2 regions of the Streptomyces griseochromogenes genome follow, and region 1 is predicted to be linked to the other one. Evidence: riboswitches for the same ligand, from Rfam matches in the RefSeq annotation. Region 1 holds a riboswitch; the other holds the start of a gene.
What was found. Region 1 has a riboswitch for glycine ahead of gcvT (glycine cleavage system aminomethyltransferase GcvT). Riboswitches for the same ligand answer to the same signal wherever they lie in the genome.

Region 1 (4,409 bases):
CGGGTCCTCGGCCACGTCCAGGAGGACCAGGTTGACCGGCCACCGGACCGGGACCTTGCCGAGAGCTTTACCCAGGGCCTCCAGGGGGAGGGCCCGCAGATCACCCTCCCACTGGGACAGTTCCACGCCGACGAACATCACCGGGTCGGCCGTTTCGATGGCGGCCAGGCAGCGGCGGGCGGTGAGGACCACGCCCGTCGCGGCGAACTCGGCGGAGGCGGCGGAGAGGAAGTCGACCGGGTCGTCCTGCCAGTCGGGCTCGAAGAGGCGGACCCGGCCGCCGCTGCTGGGGCCGTCCAGCGGGGTGCGGCCCGTGCGGCACAGCTCGGCCACCGCCTCGGGCGGGAGCGGTATGCCGACCACGCCGTCGGGGTTGACGGCGATGCCGACCTGCGGGGGCAGGCCGCGGGCGAACTCCACCGCCGGGGCGATGGTGTACGACATGTGGGAGCCGGTCACCTGGCGGAGCTGCTCCTCGGAGCTGAAGACCGGGACGTGGACCTGGCCTTCGATGTCCATGGTGGGCAGGTCCAGCGGGCCGCTGTCGGGTCCGCCGCCGTTGGGCAGCGGGATCCACAGGAAGCTCCGGCTCAGGACTTCGATGATCCGGCCGCCCGCGGAGGGTATGCCGAGGGAGGCCGAGAGCACCTCCTCCAGCTCGTTGCCGGGCCAACCGCTGTGCGGGTGGGGGTGTGTCTGTGCCGGAATGTCCGCGGAGAAGTCCGCCGCCGAGAAGTCCATCTGCCTGCCGCCTGCCGGGAACCACTGCTGTGATTCAAAAGGCTAGCGGGTGCCTGTGACACCGGTCGGCCCGACGACACCGCTCCGCCCTCACCCCGACCGGCCGGCGAAGCCGATGCGGTGCACAACGTCCGCCGCGGCGCGGTCCAGCAGCACCGCCGAGCCGCAGCCGGCCGGCAGCTCGCCCCGCTCCACCGCGCGCAGCAGGCGGGCCGCCGTGCGGCGGTGGCGGCGGAAGGCGTAGTGGGACACGCCCCGGCCGCGCTCGTACTGGCCCTCCCTGGCCGCCCGGGGCGGCACGTCGAGCAGGAGCAGGTGCAGGGTGGTGCCGCGGCGCCGGGCCTCGCGGGCCAGCCAGGCGCGCACCCAGGCCTGGGTGCCGCAGTCGTGCACGACGACTCCCTCGCCGGTGCGCAGGGCGCGGCGCAGTCCGGCGTAGTGGGCGAGGCGGACCAGCGGGCGGTAGAGGGCGTACGGCAGGAGGCGGGGCAGGCGGGCCGCCCAGCGGTCACGGGCGTCCTGGGAGTCGATGCGGTGACCGCGGACCGCGCGGTTCATCAGGGTGGACTTGCCGCTGCCGGGCAGGCCGGTGATCACCACCAGGTCACGGGGGCCGAAGAGCAGGGCGTGCGGGCCGCGCCCGGCACGGTCGCGCAGGTCGCGGACGACCGGGGCCGGCCGCTCGGCACAGCGCTCCCGGGCCGGGGCGGAGCGCTGCCCCGGCACCGCGATGCCGGTGGTGGCGTAGGCCGTGGTCCTGTTCACCGTGATCGTCCTCCCCTGTGGGCTTGCAAAGGTCCTGCCCTTCGGATGTAAAGAGAAGGTAATGTGCGGTGTCCGGTGGTTCGGTGCGCGTACTGCCACAGGTCGGTTACAGATGCGGCCCCTGACGGGCGGGGGTGTGGCGTGCAATGATGTGCCCGCCAACTGCATACCGGCCGTTTGAATCCGCGCGGGAGAGTCCCCAGCAGCCTTCGCTGGGGCGCCGAAGGAGCAAGTCCCTCCCTTGAATCTCTCAGGCCCCGTTACCGCGCGGGCGAGGCACATCTGAAAAGCGGGCCGCTGTGTCAGTGGCTCCACCCAAGGTGCAAGCCGTGATCGTCCCTGTGGCGGTCTCGGCGAACCTCTCAGGTTCCGATGACAGATGGGGAGGAACGTTCCTCGCCCGTCATACCTGCCCTGGGAGACGACCGACCGATGAGCAGTACCGAACCCACCGAGCTGCGCCACACCGCGCTGGACGCGCTGCATCGCTCGCTCGGTGCGACGATGACCGACTTCGCGGGCTGGGACATGCCCCTGCGCTACGGCTCCGAGCGCGACGAGCACCTGGCCGTGCGGACCAAGGCCGGTCTCTTCGACCTCTCCCACATGGGTGAGATCACCGTGACCGGGCCGCAGGCCGCCGCCCTCCTGAACCACGCCCTGGTCGGCAACATCGCCTCCGTCGGCGTCGGCCGCGCCCGCTACACCATGATCTGCCAGGCCGACGGCGGCATCCTGGACGACCTGATCGTCTACCGGCTGGCCGAGACCGAGTACATGGTCGTCGCCAACGCCTCCAACGCGCAGGTGGTGCTGGACGCGCTGACCAAGCGTGCCGAGGGTTTCGACGCCGAGGTCCGTGACGACCGTGACGCGTACGCGCTGATCGCGGTCCAGGGCCCCGAGTCCCCCGGGATCCTGAAGTCCCTCACCGACGCCGACCTGGACGGCCTGAAGTACTACGCGGGCCTGCCCGGCACGGTCGCCGGCGTCCCCGCGCTGATCGCGCGCACCGGCTACACCGGCGAGGACGGCTTCGAGCTGTTCGTGAAGCCGGAGCACGCCGTTCAGCTGTGGCAGGCGCTGACCGAGGCCGGCGAGGGCGTCGGCCTGGTGCCGTGCGGCCTGTCCTGCCGGGACACCCTGCGCCTGGAGGCGGGCATGCCGCTGTACGGGCACGAGCTGACCACGGCACTCACCCCCTTCGACGCCGGGCTCGGCCGGGTGGTGAAGTTCGAGAAGGAGGGCGACTTCGTGGGCCGCGAGGCGCTCGCCGAGGCCGCCTCCCGGGCCGAGCAGAACCCGCCGCGGGTGCTCGTCGGCCTGATCGCCGAGGGCCGCCGGGTGCCGCGCGCCGGCTACCCGGTCGTCGCGGGCGGCGCGGTGATCGGCGAGGTCACCTCCGGCGCCCCCTCCCCCACCCTGGGCAAGCCGATCGCCATCGCGTACGTCGACGCGGCGCACGCGGCGCCGGGCACCGAGGGCGTCGGCGTGGACATCCGGGGCAGCCACGAGCCGTACCAGGTCGTGGCACTGCCCTTCTACAAGCGCCAGAAGTAGACACTGGGCGCGGTCCGTGCCCGGCACGTGACCCTGCGCACATTCAACTGCTCACCAGCAGTTCCAGTAGTCCCCCATTCATCAGCACTCCCGCGCGTACAGGAGAATTCAGGCCATGAGCAACCCCCAGCAGCTGCGCTACAGCAAGGAGCACGAGTGGCTGTCGGCCGCCGACGAGAACGGCGTCGCGACGGTCGGCATCACCGAGTTCGCGGCCAACGCGCTCGGCGATGTGGTCTACGCCCAGCTCCCCGAGGTCGGCGACACGGTGACCGCGGGCGAGACCTGCGGCGAGCTGGAGTCGACCAAGTCGGTCTCCGACCTGTACTCCCCGGTCACCGGTGAGATCGTCGCGGCCAACCAGGACGTCGTCGACGACCCGTCGCTGGTGAACTCCGCCCCCTTCGAGGGCGGCTGGCTGTTCAAGGTCCGCGTCACCGAGGAGCCGGCCGACCTGCTCTCCGCCGACGAGTACACCGCCCAGAACGCCGGCTGAGGAGTCGTAGCCGTATGACTGTCCTGAACACGTCCCTGCACGAGCTCGACCCGGAGATCGCCGCCGCGGTCGACGCCGAGCTGCACCGCCAGCAGTCGACGCTGGAGATGATCGCCTCCGAGAACTTCGCGCCGCTCGCGGTGATGGAGGCCCAGGGCTCGGTCCTGACCAACAAGTACGCCGAGGGCTACCCGGGCCGCCGCTACTACGGCGGCTGCGAGCACGTCGACGTCGCCGAGCAGATCGCCATCGACCGGATCAAGGAACTGTTCGGCGCCGAGTACGCCAATGTGCAGCCCCACTCCGGCGCCTCCGCCAACCAGGCGGCCCTGTTCGCGCTGGCGCAGCCCGGGGACACCATCCTCGGCCTGGACCTGGCGCACGGCGGCCACCTGACCCACGGGATGCGGCTGAACTTCTCCGGCAAGCAGTTCAACGTGGTCGCGTACCACGTGGACGTGGAGACCGGGCTGGTCGACATGGCCGAGGTCGAGCGCCTGGCCAAGGAGCACCGCCCCAAGGTGATCATCGCGGGCTGGTCGGCGTACCCGCGCCAGCTGGACTTCGCCGCCTTCCGCCGGATCGCCGACGAGGTCGAGGCGTACCTGTGGGTCGACATGGCGCACTTCGCGGGCCTGGTCGCCGCCGGTCTGCACCCGAACCCGGTCGAGCACGCGGACGTGGTCACCTCCACGACCCACAAGACCCTGGGCGGCCCGCGCGGCGGCATCATCCTCGCGAAGAAGGACTTCGCGAAGAAGCTGAACTCGTCCGTCTTCCCGGGCTTCCAGGGCGGTCCCCTGGAGCACGTGATCGCGGCCAAGGCGGTCTCCTTCAAGGTCGCGGC
Region 2 (4,409 bases), 5.9 Mb from region 1:
GCAGAAACGGTCCAGCTCGGCCAGGTCCTCGGACTCGGTCGGCTCGATCATCAGCGTGCCGGCCACCGGGAAGGACATGGTCGGAGCGTGGAAGCCGTAGTCGATGAGCCGCTTGGCGACATCGTCCACGCTCACGCCGGTCGCCTTGGTCAGCGGGCGCAGGTCGATGATGCACTCGTGCGCGACCAGGTTGCCGGGACCGGTGTAGAGCACCGGGTAGTGCGGCTCCAGGCGCTTGGCGACGTAGTTCGCGGAGAGCACGGCCACCTGCGTGGCGCGCTTGAGGCCCTCGCCGCCCATCAGGCGGACGTACGCCCACGAGATGGGCAGGATGCCCGCGCTGCCCCACGGCGCCGCCGAGATCGGGCCAACGCCCGTCTCCGGACCGGCCGCCGGCTGCAGCGGGTGGTTGGGCAGGTACGGCGCCAGGTGCGCGCGGACCGCGACCGGGCCGACGCCGGGACCGCCGCCGCCGTGCGGGATGCAGAAGGTCTTGTGCAGGTTCAGGTGCGAGACGTCACCGCCGAAGTGGCCGGGCTTGGCGAGGCCCACCAGGGCGTTGAGGTTGGCGCCGTCGACGTACACCTGGCCGCCCGCCTCGTGGACCTGGGCACAGATGTCGGCGACGTGCTCCTCGAAGACGCCGTGCGTCGACGGGTAGGTGATCATCAGCACCGCCAGCTCGTCGCGGTACTGCTCGATCTTGGCCCGCAGGTCCTCGACGTCGATCTCGCCGTCCTCGGCGGTCTTCACGACGACGACCTTCATGCCGGCCATCACGGCGCTGGCGGCGTTGGTTCCGTGCGCGGAGGACGGGATCAGGCACACGGTCCGCTGCTCGTCGCCGTTGCCCCGGTGGTAGCCGCGCACGGCCAGCAGACCGGCCAGCTCGCCCTGCGAACCGGCGTTCGGCTGGAGCGAGACCTTGTCGTAGCCGGTGACCTCGGCGAGACGTTCCTCCAGCTCGTGGATGAGCGTGAGGTAGCCCTCGGCCTGCTCGGCGGGCGCGAACGGGTGGAGCTGGCCGAACTCGGGCCAGGTGACCGGCTCCATCTCCGTGGTCGCGTTGAGCTTCATGGTGCAGGAGCCCAGCGGGATCATGCCCCGGTCGAGCGCGTAGTCGCGGTCGGCCAGCTTGCGCAGGTAGCGCAGCATCGCGGTCTCGGAGCGGTGGTCGTGGAAGACCGGGTGGGTCAGGTAGTCGTCGGTGCGCAGCAGCGCCGCGGGCAGCGCCTCCCCGGCGGCCGCGTCCAGCGCCTCGATGTCGCCGGCGACTCCGAAGGCGGAGAAGACGGCGTCCAGCTGGGCCCGGTTCGTGGTCTCGTCGCAGGCGAGGGAGACGTGGTCGGCGTCGACCCCACGCAGGTTGACTCCGCCCGCCCGGGCTGCGGCGACGACCTCGGCGGCCCTGCCGGGCACGCGGGCGGTGAGGGTGTCGAAGTAGGCGCCGTGGACGATCTCGACACCGCCGGCCTGCAGACCCTCGGCGAGGATCGTGGCGTAGCGGTGGGTGCGGCGGGCGATGGTGCGCAGGCCCTCGGGGCCGTGGTAGACGGCGTACATGCCGGCCATCACGGCGAGCAGCACCTGAGCGGTGCAGATGTTGCTGGTGGCCTTCTCGCGGCGGATGTGCTGCTCACGGGTCTGCAGCGCGAGGCGGTAGGCCTTGTGCCCGTCGGCGTCGACGGACACGCCGACGAGACGGCCGGGCAGGCTGCGCGCGAACTTCTCGTGCACCGCCATGTAGCCCGCGTGCGGCCCGCCGAAGCCCATCGGGACGCCGAAGCGCTGGGTGGTGCCGATGGCGATGTCCGCGCCCAGCTCGCCCGGCGAGGTCAGCAGGGTGAGCGCGAGCAGGTCGGCGGCGACGGTGACGAGGGCGCCCAGCTCGTGCGCCTGCTCGACGACCGGCTTGATGTCGCGTACGGCACCGGAGGCGCCCGGGTACTGGATCAGCACGCCGTTGATCTCGCGCGCGGCGATGTCGGCCGGGATGCCCTCGCTGAGGTCGGCGACGACGACCTCGACGCCGGTCGGCTCCGCACGCGTCTCGATGACGGCGATGGTCTGCGGCAGCACGTCCGCGTCGACCAGGAACAGGCCCTTCTTGTTCTTGCCCATGCGCCGGGACAGCGCCATCGCCTCGGCGGCCGCGGTGCCCTCGTCCAGCAGGGAGGCGCCGGAGGTGGGCAGGCCGGTCAGCTCGGCGACCATGGTCTGGAAGTTCAGCAGGGCCTCCAGGCGGCCCTGCGAGATCTCCGGCTGGTAGGGCGTGTAGGCCGTGTACCAGGCCGGGTTCTCCATGACGTTGCGCAGGACGACCGGCGGGGTGAAGGTGCCGTAGTAGCCGAGGCCGATCATCGAGCCGAGGACCTGGTTGCGGTCCGCGAGCGAGCGCAGCTCGGCGATCACCTCGGCCTCGGTGCGGGCGCCCGGCAGGTCCAGGGCGTCGGCGTTCTTGATCACATCCGGGACCGCGGCGGCGGTCAGCTCGTCGAGGGAGCCGTAGCCGACGTGCGCGAGCATCTTGGCCCGCGCCTCCTGATCGGGCCCGATGTGGCGCTGCTCGAAGGGAATGCCCGCTTCGAGCTCGGAGAGCGGAATGCGATGGGCGGTCATTGCGGAGGCCTCCTGGTCTGACACGACCTTCGAGGGGCACCACGGCGCGGGTACCCCGACGGCCTCCCCCTCTGTCATCTCAACCTGAGAGCTTCACCGGGCACCCGAAGGCCCCGGCTTTCACCGTCGGTGAGAGCGGAAGCCGTCGACATCCGCCCTGCTTTCCAGAGTGACCTCGTCCGTGCGGTACGTGAGCCTGAGAGATTCCGGGGAGGATTTGCTCCTTCGGCGCCTCCGAAGTGGTCGGAGGACTCTCCCGCACGGGGTCAGCAGCCGCTGTCAGCCTACCAGCGAGGTCAACGCCCGAGCCCTCGAGTGGCCGCCTCCTTGATTGTGCTCTTTTGTAGTGCTTACGGATGAGTTGCGACCAAGTGGAGGGAGAGGGGCCGTGCAGACCGACATCGATCCGCGCAACCTGATCGGCCGCAAGGCGTTCGACCGCAATGGCACCAAGATCGGCACGGTCGACGAGGTGTATCTCGACGACGCGACCGGTGTGCCGGAGTGGGCGGCCATACGGACCGGCCTGTTCTCCCGGGACGCCTTCGTCCCCCTGGAGCCGAGCGAACTGATCGAGGGTGCCCTACGGGTCCCCTTCGACCGCGCGCTCATCAAGGACGCCCCCGACTTCGGCGTGGGCCGCCATCTCTCTCCCGAGCAGGAACTCCAGCTCTACCACCACTACGGCCTGGACGTGGCCCCGCCCCCTCCCCCGGACCACGACTTCGGCAAGCTGGCGGGAACGGAGGAGAGCTGAGGAACTCACACCCTGCCCGGTCGACCCCCTGGGGGTGCGGGGACCGCGCGAGAAACCACTCCGGACCCGCGCCCCGCACAGCCGACGGGCAGCGGGTGCCCGTACTCGGCATGCCGTGCCTACACCTCGGTGTCCACCCCGTCCAGCACCAGCGGCAGCGGCTCCGCCGGCTCCAGCGCGGGATCATCGACAAGAAACGTCCGTACGCGTCCCGGAGGGGACTGCGGCGTCTCGAAGCGCACGGTGACTCGCCCGAGGCCGCTGCCCTGCACCCAGCCGTGCCCGTACTCGGCATGCCGTACGTCGTACCCGGCACGCCACTGCCGCTCCGCGGGCTCCGGGCGCTCCACGGCCTCGGGCGCGGTCTCCTCCGGCGCCTCCGCCAAGGCGCCCTGCTCGCCCGCGGCCTGCGCGAACAGGTCTTCCTGGGTGTAGTCGGCGAGCCCGGAGACTCCCACGCCGAGCAGCCGCACCCCGCCCGTGGTGTCCACGGACTCCAGCAGCCGCGCGGCCGCCTCCCGGATCACCGCGGGGTCGTCCGTGGGGCCTCTGAGCGTCTCCGACCGGGTCAGCGTCGAGAAGTCGTATCTTCGCACCTTCAGCACGATGGTCCGCCCGGACAGCCCGGCCTCGCGCAGCCGCCGCACGCACCGGTCCGCGAGCCGCTGGACCTCCAGACCTACCCGGATCCGGTCGTGGATGTCCACGTCGTAGGTGTCCTCGACCGACACCGACTTGGCCTCCCGCTCGGCCACCACGGGCCGGTCGTCACGCGCCAGCGCCATCGCGTACAGCCCGTGCCCGTGCGCCTTGCCCAGCAGCCGTACGAGCTCGTCCTCGCCCGCCTCGGCCAGCTCGTCGACCGTGGTGATCCCGGCGCGCCGCAGATGGTCCCCGGTGGCCGGGCCGATGCCGGGCAGGGTCCGCACCGGCATGGGCCCCAGCAGTCCCCGCTCGGTCCCCGGCTCGATGAGCACGAGTCCGTCGGGCTTGGCCTCCTCCGAGGCGATCTTCGCGAGCATCTTGGAGGCGG

Region 2: linked by a shared signal. The riboswitch ahead of gcvP (aminomethyl-transferring glycine dehydrogenase) and the one ahead of gcvT (glycine cleavage system aminomethyltransferase GcvT) in region 1 are both predicted to bind glycine.

Annotation. Positions count from the first base shown of each region.
Region 1 covers NZ_CP016279.1:1,804,894-1,809,302, reverse strand. The annotation lists gene AVL59_RS08375 (enhanced serine sensitivity protein SseB) at 1-741, opposite strand, end outside; gene AVL59_RS08370 (AAA family ATPase) at 832-1,506, opposite strand; glycine riboswitch at 1,685-1,782, shown strand; glycine riboswitch at 1,783-1,895, shown strand; gene gcvT (glycine cleavage system aminomethyltransferase GcvT) at 1,939-3,066, shown strand; gene gcvH (glycine cleavage system protein GcvH) at 3,182-3,562, shown strand; gene glyA (serine hydroxymethyltransferase) at 3,577-4,409, shown strand, end outside.
Region 2 covers NZ_CP016279.1:7,713,079-7,717,487, forward strand. The annotation lists gene gcvP (aminomethyl-transferring glycine dehydrogenase) at 1-2,619, opposite strand, end outside; glycine riboswitch at 2,794-2,888, opposite strand; gene AVL59_RS33285 (PRC-barrel domain-containing protein) at 3,008-3,376, shown strand; gene AVL59_RS33290 (DNA polymerase IV) at 3,496-4,409, opposite strand, start outside.